DNA from 2 places in the Paenarthrobacter aromaticivorans genome. Region 2 is predicted to be linked to the other one. Evidence: predicted binding sites of a transcription regulator. Region 2 holds the regulator's gene; the other holds the start of a gene.

Region 1 (4,210 bases), on a different contig from region 2:
GCTGTCGGTGCGATGGGCTACCGCCCTGACGGCCGCCGTCGTGATTGCCTCCCAGCCTTTGCCGCGGTGTGAGCCAGCGCTCCCTGCCGCGACACTCAGGATGCGGTTCAGCAGCAGTACGCCTTGGTCCGTCCAAGCTGTGAGGTCGCCGTGGATGCGTGGCGGCAGCCCGAGGTCTTCGTGGAGTTCGCGATAGATGTTTGCCAGGCTTCGGGGGATCGGCCGTGTATGCCGCGAGACGGCAAAGGAAAGCCCGACGGCGTGTCCCGGGGTTGGGTACGGATCCTGGCCAAGGATGAGTACTTTAACGTCAGCCAGTGGCCGGGAGAAAGCCCGGAGAAGGTTGGTAGCTTGAGGAAGGACTTGGATCCCTTGGGCAGCCTGAGCGGCAACAAAGGCCAAAGCTTCACGGAGTTGGCCTTCCACGGGGCGCAACGCGTCCGCCCAATCCGCGGCCATGAGCTCTTCCAGGGGTTGGTCAACAAGCTCGTTGAAGCCCGAGTCGGCAACGCCGGCAGGTTCCAGGTCAAACAGTGCATCCTCACCAGTCACCCTGTCATTGTCTCCTCCATGGCATCGGCGGTGCGAATGACAGCGTTGTTATTCGCCCGTAACATGGGGGTAGGACATTTTCCCCCAATCAGCGTCAAGGAGTGTGCCGTGGCAGAACCAGCACCGGAACCAATGGCGCCGCAGTCTACCGTTTTGGCACTTGAAGACCTGGCGGCAGAGACCCGCAGCGACTCACCTTTGAGTGACCGTGATCAGCAGATGTTGGCGTTGGAGCGGCAATGGTGGAAGTACGCCGGCGCCAAGGAACAGGCGATCCGTGAGCTCTTCAATCTCTCCGCCACGCACTATTACCAGATCCTGAACGCACTTATCGATACGGAAGATGCGTTGGCCCACGATCCCATGCTTGTGAAGAGATTGCGTAGACTACGTACGTCGCGCCAACGTGCGCGGACAGCGCGCCGATTGGGGTCCGACGCGTAAATCGCCCGGCTGATAGTCAGCAGCAACCAGCAAGGACAAGGCTTCACCATGACCAAATTTGCCAAGGATGAATTCGACCGGGTCCCACAGAACAGCTCCCGGCAGGGTGTGCACCGTGACGCCCAAGAGACGGTCCGCCCCAATTTGTGGCCGGTACTGACCGTAGGAGCCGTCGCCCTGGTGCTGGGACTCGTCGCTTTCCTGATACTTCCGCGGCTTGGCCTGGTGGCCCCCGGTGCGTCCACAAGCGTTACGACGCCGGCGCCCCAGCAGGGCGAAACCTCCCCGTCTGCTGCACCTACCGAATCAAGCAACGCCCCCATCGCTTCCGGTGAGCCGAGCCCGGGCACAACACCCTCGGGCGAGACCTCGGCAACTCCTTCTTCCGCGCCCGTGGACAAGACCGTCGCTGTAGCCGTCTACAACGGCACGGCTACGGCCGGGCTTGCCAGCCGTGTCGCAGGGCTGGTCCAAGGCGATGGCTGGACACTGGGAACTGTGGGGAACTGGGGAGGCCTGCCGCAGCAGTCTTCCGTGGTCTTCTACAACGTGCCCGGTCAGAAGGCGAACGCAGAAGCGCTGGGCAAGCTTCTGGGTATTTCTGCGGTTGTTGAATCTCCGGAAATACAGCAGCCGCTGGTTGTTGTTGTGGGACCTGGCTACCAGTAATTTCGCTGACTTTCAGCCGTTTTTCACCGGGTTCCAAGCCTTCAAAGCGGCAACTCGGTTAAGCCTCAATAACAAAAGTCATGGTGGACCCCTCCGCGGCAGCGCGCGGATAGTGACTGTGGTTACAGTGGATTGATTCCGGTCCGGAGATCCCGGCAACCGGTCTTGGCTACTGTGAAAGTGTGGGCATCATGGCTTTGGGAACCGTCAAATGGTTCAATGCCGAAAAAGGGTACGGCTTCATCACTGTGGATGACTCCGGCGACGACGTCTTCGTGCACTGGTCCGCTATCCAGATGGAAGGCTTCCGCGCTCTTGAGGAAGGCCAGCGGGTGGAGTTCGAATTAGGCGAAGGACAGAAGGGTCCGCAGGCCGAAAGCGTCCGCGTGGCATAGTCCCTTCGGCTGTCACGTCAGCTAACGGCTGAAACCCCTTTGTTTATAGCGCAAAGTGGCACTTCTGCTTGCACTCTCCCCGGTCGAGTGCTAATTATTGATTTAGCACTCCAACGCTTCGACTGCTAACTGCGGCCCGGTTTACGCCGGCGGTGGACGGCTCTCGAAACGGAGGAGGATCAAGAAACACCTTGGTGGGGTGAGGTTCGGAGCGCGGGGCATACAGAGGCCGCAAGCAAAGGACCGTCCGTCGCGGGCACTCCATCTGACAGGTTCCTTCTTAACGACTGTCCCGAAAGGACTACCGCCGTTATGGCCAAGATCATTGCATTTGATGAAGAGGCACGCCGCGGCCTCGAGCGGGGCCTGAACATCCTCGCCGACGCCGTCAAGGTCACCCTCGGCCCGCGTGGACGCAACGTCGTCCTCGAAAAGAAGTGGGGCGCCCCCACGATCACCAACGATGGTGTTTCCATCGCCAAGGAGATCGAGCTGGACGATCCTTACGAGAAGATCGGTGCTGAGCTGGTCAAGGAAGTTGCCAAGAAGACGGATGACGTCGCTGGCGACGGTACCACCACCGCTACGGTTCTCGCCCAGGCACTGGTGAAGGAAGGCCTGCGCAACGTTGCCGCCGGCGCCGACCCCCTGTCCCTGAAGCGCGGCATCGAGAAGGCCGTTGAGGCCGTCATCTCCGAGCTGCTCGCCTCCGCCAAGGAGATCGAGACCAAGGAAGAGATCGCAGCTACGGCTTCCATCTCCGCCGGCGACCCGGAAATCGGCAGCCTCATTGCCGAGGCCTTGGACAAGGTGGGCAAGGAAGGCGTCATCACGGTCGAAGAGTCCAACACCTTCGGCCTGGAGCTCGAACTCACCGAAGGCATGCGCTTCGACAAGGGTTACATCTCCGCTTACTTCGTCACTGACGCTGAGCGCCAGGAAACGGTCCTCGAGGACCCGTACATCCTGATCGTGAACTCCAAGATCTCCAACGTGAAGGAACTCGTCACGGTTCTGGAGAAGGTCATGCAGTCCAACAAGCCGCTGCTGATCATCGCTGAAGACATCGAGGGCGAGGCCCTGGCCACCCTGATCGTCAACAAGATCCGTGGCACCTTCAAGTCTGTAGCCGTCAAGGCTCCCGGCTTCGGTGACCGCCGCAAGGCACAGCTCGCCGACATCGCCATCCTCACCGGTGGCCAGGTCATCTCGGAAGAAGTTGGCCTCAAGCTGGAGAACGCTGGCCTGGAACTCCTCGGTACCGCCCGCAAGGTTGTTGTTACCAAGGACGAGACCACCATCGTTGAAGGTGCTGGCGACGCCGAGCAGATCGCAGGCCGTGTTGCCCAGATCCGCGCCGAGATCGAGAACTCCGATTCCGACTACGACCGCGAGAAGCTGCAGGAACGCCTGGCCAAGCTGGCCGGCGGCGTTGCAGTCATCAAGGCCGGTGCCGCAACCGAGGTTGAGCTCAAGGAACGCAAGCACCGCATTGAGGACGCAGTCCGCAACGCCAAGGCTGCTGTTGAAGAAGGCATCGTCGCCGGTGGTGGCGTTGCCCTCATCCAGGCTGGCGCCAAGGCATTCGCCAACCTCACCCTCCAGGGTGACGAAGCAACCGGTGCCAACATCGTAAAGGTTGCCATTGATGCTCCGCTGAAGCAGATCGCCTTCAACGCTGGCCTCGAGCCGGGCGTTGTTGCCGACAAGGTTCGCGGCCTGCCTTCCGGCCACGGCCTGAACGCTGCCACGGGTGTGTACGAAGACCTGCTGGCTGCCGGCGTCAACGACCCCGTAAAGGTCACCCGCTCGGCTCTCCAGAACGCTGCTTCCATCGCTGGCCTCTTCCTGACCACCGAGGCTGTAGTTGCCGACAAGCCTGAGAAGAACGCTCCGGTTGCCGGTGGCGACGACATGGGCGGCATGGGCGGCTTCTAAGCCTCCTAAGCTGTAGCGTCACGCTTTAGAGCAAACGACTGCGGTCCCCACCATTTTGGTGGGGACCGCAGTCGGCGTTAAGAACCAAGTAGCCGTAAAACCAAATGGGGGACAGCTCGGGCTCTTATGGCGGGCCCGTAGCGGGAGGTGCTGTCCCCAGTTGGTACTAGCACGCTTTCAGTGTCTGTGTGGTCTGGCAGGATTGAAGGCAT
Region 2 (4,210 bases):
TTTGCTGTAAAGATGCTGCGGTGTTGCTGTCCCAGAATACTTGGTCCCGGGTCCTCCCGGGACCAACGCCCCGTTACATCTCCGGGAAAAGCCGCTCAAGGAACGTAAATCAGGACAGGGCTGTCAGGGAGTGGTGAGGAAATCGATGACTTCCTCCACCCGTCCCAGGAGTGAGGCCTCCAAGTCCGCGTAGCTGCGTACCGCACCAAGCAGGCGCTGCCAGCCGAGTCCAATGTCTTCGGCGGTTTCGTGGGGCCAACCGAACGCGGTCAGAATCCCGGTCTTCCAGTCAGTGCCCCGCGCAACTTCCGGCCACCGCTCAATACCCAGCACTTTTGGCCGGATGGCTTGCCAGACGTCAACATACGGATGCCCCACGATCAGGACGTTTCCGGCGGCTCCGGGCACTGTCATGGCTTCTGCGGCGATGCGTGATTCCTTTGACCCCGCCACGAGGTGGTCTACCAGGATCCCGAGCCTGCGCCCTGGCCCGGGGGAGAATGCGGCAATAGCTGATTTGAGATCGTCCACGCCGTGCAGCGGCTCGACGACGATGCCCTCAACGCGGAGATCGTCACCCCAGACTTTCTCCACCAGTTCTGCGTCGTGCTTGCCTTCCACCCAAATACGGCTCGCCTTGGCCACTTGGGCACGCTGGCCAAGGACCCTTACTGACCCCGATGCCGTTCGACCCGCCTGCACGGGCGAACCAGGAGCCTTTGGTGCGGGAGGCATGAGACGGATGGCCTGCCCTTCAAGCAGGAAACCAAACCCTAGTTGGAAGGACTTGGTTTTACCACGCCGGTCCTCAAGGGAGACGATGTGCATTCCCCCGGATTTCTCCACCCGGGTGACTTCGCCCACCCAGCCGGACTGGACGTCTTCAAGGACCATCCCGCGCTGGACGGCTACCTCAGGGAGTTGGCGTTTGGCAGGAGCGGACAGATCCTGCGGGCCCCACGTATCGAAAGCCAAGGACTTCATACCCCTTTGTGCTGGTTGTGCTGGGAATAACTCCCGCGGGCGGTTTCAATGCTAGCAACGTGCTGGCTCATACTAGACTTGTTAGCACTTAGGCATGTTGAGTGCTAACAATTGGTCCGATATAGGCACGGACAGTCGTCAGGAGGTGTTGCAATGAGTGAGCCACGCAAGCTTGAAGTGCTGCGCGCAATTGTTGAGGATTACGTGCATTCCCGTGAGCCTGTTGGGTCCAAGGCGCTTGTGGAGCGGCACCATCTCGGCGTTTCCAGCGCCACTATCCGGAATGATATGGCGGTACTGGAAGAAGAAGGCCTCATCGCAGCGCCCCACACCAGCGCAGGCCGCATCCCCACGGACAAGGGCTACCGGCTGTTCGTGGACCGCATCTCGCAGGTCAAGCCGTTGTCCGCCGCGGAGCGTCGAGCCATCCACTCGCTGCTTGAGGGGCCCGACGACCTCGATGACATCCTTGAGCGCACCGTCAGGCTACTGTCGCAACTGACCAACCAGGTCGCCGTCGTTCAGTACCCGCACTCCAACCGGGCCCTGGTCCGTCACGTCGAATTTGTTCTCCTGGCGCCAAAACAGGTACTCGTGGTGCTCATCGCAGATACCGGAAGCGTTGGCCAGAAAGTCATCGAGGCCGGCTCCGATGTAAGCAACGAGGCCTTGATGGCCCTGCGTTCCCGGTTCCTTGGCAGCATCGCGGGGACTCAACTGGCACTGCTGCCGCAGGTACTGCCATCCGTGGTTGCGCTGTGTCCGCCGGACCTTCGTGGGCTCGCGCAGCATCTTGCCCATGGTCTCCAGGCCCTGAGCGACACCAGCCGTGAAGAACGTATCGTCATGGCCGGAACAGCCAACCTTGCGCGCTCGAATGTGGACTTCCCGTTGAGCATCGGACCAGTGCTGGAAGCTCTTGAGGAACAAGTTGTCATGCTCCGGTTGTTGTCTGACATGGGAGATGATCCCCGCGGCGTGACAGTGAGCATCGGGCGCGAGAATCCATATGACGGCCTGGCAGAAGCATCGGTCGTGGCAACGGGATACGGCTCCGGTGCCAAGGTGGGCATCCTCGGACCAACCCGGATGGACTATCCCACCACCATGGCTGCGGTGCGCGCCGTGGCCCGCTACCTTTCCCGCATTCTCGGCGGCTGACGCCGGCCCGAGGTAAGAATCTGCAGTACAACAAGGAAGAGATACCGACTTTGAGCAGCCACTATGACGTTTTGGGAGTCTCGCCGGAAGCCACCGGGGAAGAGATCAAAAAGGCGTACCGCAAGTTGGCGCGCAAGCTTCACCCGGACGTGAACCCGGGGGAGGATGTCGCGGAGCAGTTCAAGGCCGTGACGCATGCTTACGAAGTGCTGTCCGACCCCCAAAAGCGTCGCGTCTACGATGCCACCGGTAACGAGAACGGCACTGACAACGGCTTCGGTGGCGGCTACTCCGGCCAGGGCTTCGCGTTCCAGGACATCTTCGATACCTTCTTTGGCGGTGGCGGCGGGCACGCTGGTCCGGCCTCCCGCGTGCGCCGGGGCCAGGACGCACTGATCAGTGTCCGCATCGACCTCAAGGACGCCGTGTTTGGTGTCAACAAGAAGCTCGAAGTTGACACGGCAGTGGTCTGCCCCACGTGTGATGGCAGCTGCTGCCGGCCGGGTACGCACCCGGAGCGTTGCGACATTTGCGGCGGCAGTGGCCAAGTCCAGCGGGCCGTTCGATCCATCCTGGGCCAGGTCATGACCACGGCACCATGTGGTTCCTGCGAGGGCTTCGGAACAGTCATCAAGGACCCCTGCAATGAGTGCAACGGGCAGGGCCGCATCCGGAGCCGCCGGTCGCTCACCATCAAGGTACCTGCCGGCGTTGCCACGGGTACGCGGATCCAGCTCTCCGGACAGGGCGAAGCGGGACCGGCAGGCGGACCTGCCGGTGACCTCTATGTGGAAATCCGCGTCAACAGTGACTCCACCTATATCCGCGAAGGCGACGACCTTCACGCTACGCTGAGCGTTCCCATGACGGCAGCAGCTTTGGGTACGGAACTGAGCCTGGAAACTTTCGACGGGCCCCAGGAGATCGACGTCAAGGCTGGCACCCAGTCCGGCGAGGTCATCACGCTTCGCGGTTTGGGCGTCACCCACCTCAGGGGCTACGGCCGTGGCGATCTCAAGGTGCACCTGCACGTTGAGACACCGGTCAAGCTGGATCCGGCACAGGAAGAGCTCCTGCAACAGCTTGCCAAGTTGCGCGGTGAGCAGTTCAGCGAAGGCAAACTCGTGGCCAGCGGCGGCATGTTCGCCAAGCTGCGGGACAAGCTCGGTAACCTGTAGCGGTGAGCAACCCCGTTTTCTTCACGCCCGCCGGGAGCCTGCATGGTGTTGAGCCGGGCGCGTTGTTCGTCATCGACGGTCCAGAAGCCCGGCATGCTGTCACGGTGAAGAGACTCACTGTCGGTGAGGCTGTGGACATTGCCGACGGCGCAGGAGCCCGCCTGACAGGCACGGTGGCAGAGGTCGGACCTGGAAGTTTGTCCGTCATGGCGTCCGGTGTGATTTTCGAAGACCAGCCGGACGTGCGTTTGGTGCTTGTCCAAGCTTTAGCCAAGGGTGACCGCGACGAGTTGGCCATTGAGACGGCCACCGAACTGGGCATAGACGCAGTGATCCCATGGCAGGCTGAGCGATCCATCGTCCGCTGGAAGGGGGATCGCGCTGCGAAGGCCCACACGAAGTGGCAGTCTGTGGTCACTGCCGCGGCGAAACAGGCCCGCCGGGCGTGGATACCGGAGGTGCGTCCTATCCTGGATTCCGCGGCTTTGGCAAAGGCTGTTGCTGCCGCGGATCTGGCTGTGATCCTTCACGAGGACGCCAAGAACCCTTTGCGCACCGTCCTTGAAGCGCCGATCGTGGCTGAGGGCGGCGGGCTGGACTCGCCGCGTGAAGTCCTCTTGATCGTGGGGCCGGAAGGCGGCATCTCGCCGCGCGAGGTAACCCGCCTCAGCGACGCCGGGGCGGTTACGGCTCTCTTGGGCCACCATGTCCTGAGGTCCTCGACGGCGGGACCCGCCGCCGTCGTACTCGCCTCCGACGTCCTGGGTCGCTGGTAGGCCGTGCGGCCTGGCAGCTGAAGCTACCTTAGCGGGCGCTGGGTCTAGCCGACGCTGAAAAGGCGCGTATCCATGGTGGATGTGTCTGCTTGCCCGGAGTCCTGGACCTGG

Evidence for each region. Region 2 encodes HrcA, which represses chaperone genes, less so after heat shock. Its sites were predicted from a motif close to TTNGCACTCGNNNNNNNCGAGTGCNAA; they were not measured.
Region 1: a site for HrcA is predicted at 2,128-2,154, ahead of groL (chaperonin GroEL). Genes of this name have one in related genera too.

Annotation. Positions count from the first base shown of each region.
Region 1 is NZ_JAHOPC010000011.1:10,934-15,143, forward strand. It holds gene KSW38_RS16555 (uracil-DNA glycosylase) at 1-552, opposite strand, end outside; gene KSW38_RS16560 (DUF3263 domain-containing protein) at 661-996, shown strand; gene KSW38_RS16565 (LytR C-terminal domain-containing protein) at 1,045-1,665, shown strand; gene KSW38_RS16570 (cold-shock protein) at 1,857-2,060, shown strand; gene groL (chaperonin GroEL) at 2,373-3,998, shown strand; gene KSW38_RS16580 (ribonuclease HI family protein) at 4,209-4,210, shown strand, end outside.
Region 2 is NZ_JAHOPC010000008.1:197,046-201,255, forward strand. It holds gene KSW38_RS14380 (DUF3097 domain-containing protein) at 124-975, opposite strand; gene hrcA (heat-inducible transcriptional repressor HrcA) at 1,138-2,145, shown strand; gene dnaJ (molecular chaperone DnaJ) at 2,196-3,323, shown strand; gene KSW38_RS14395 (16S rRNA (uracil(1498)-N(3))-methyltransferase) at 3,326-4,099, shown strand; gene KSW38_RS14400 (GerMN domain-containing protein) at 4,144-4,210, opposite strand, start outside.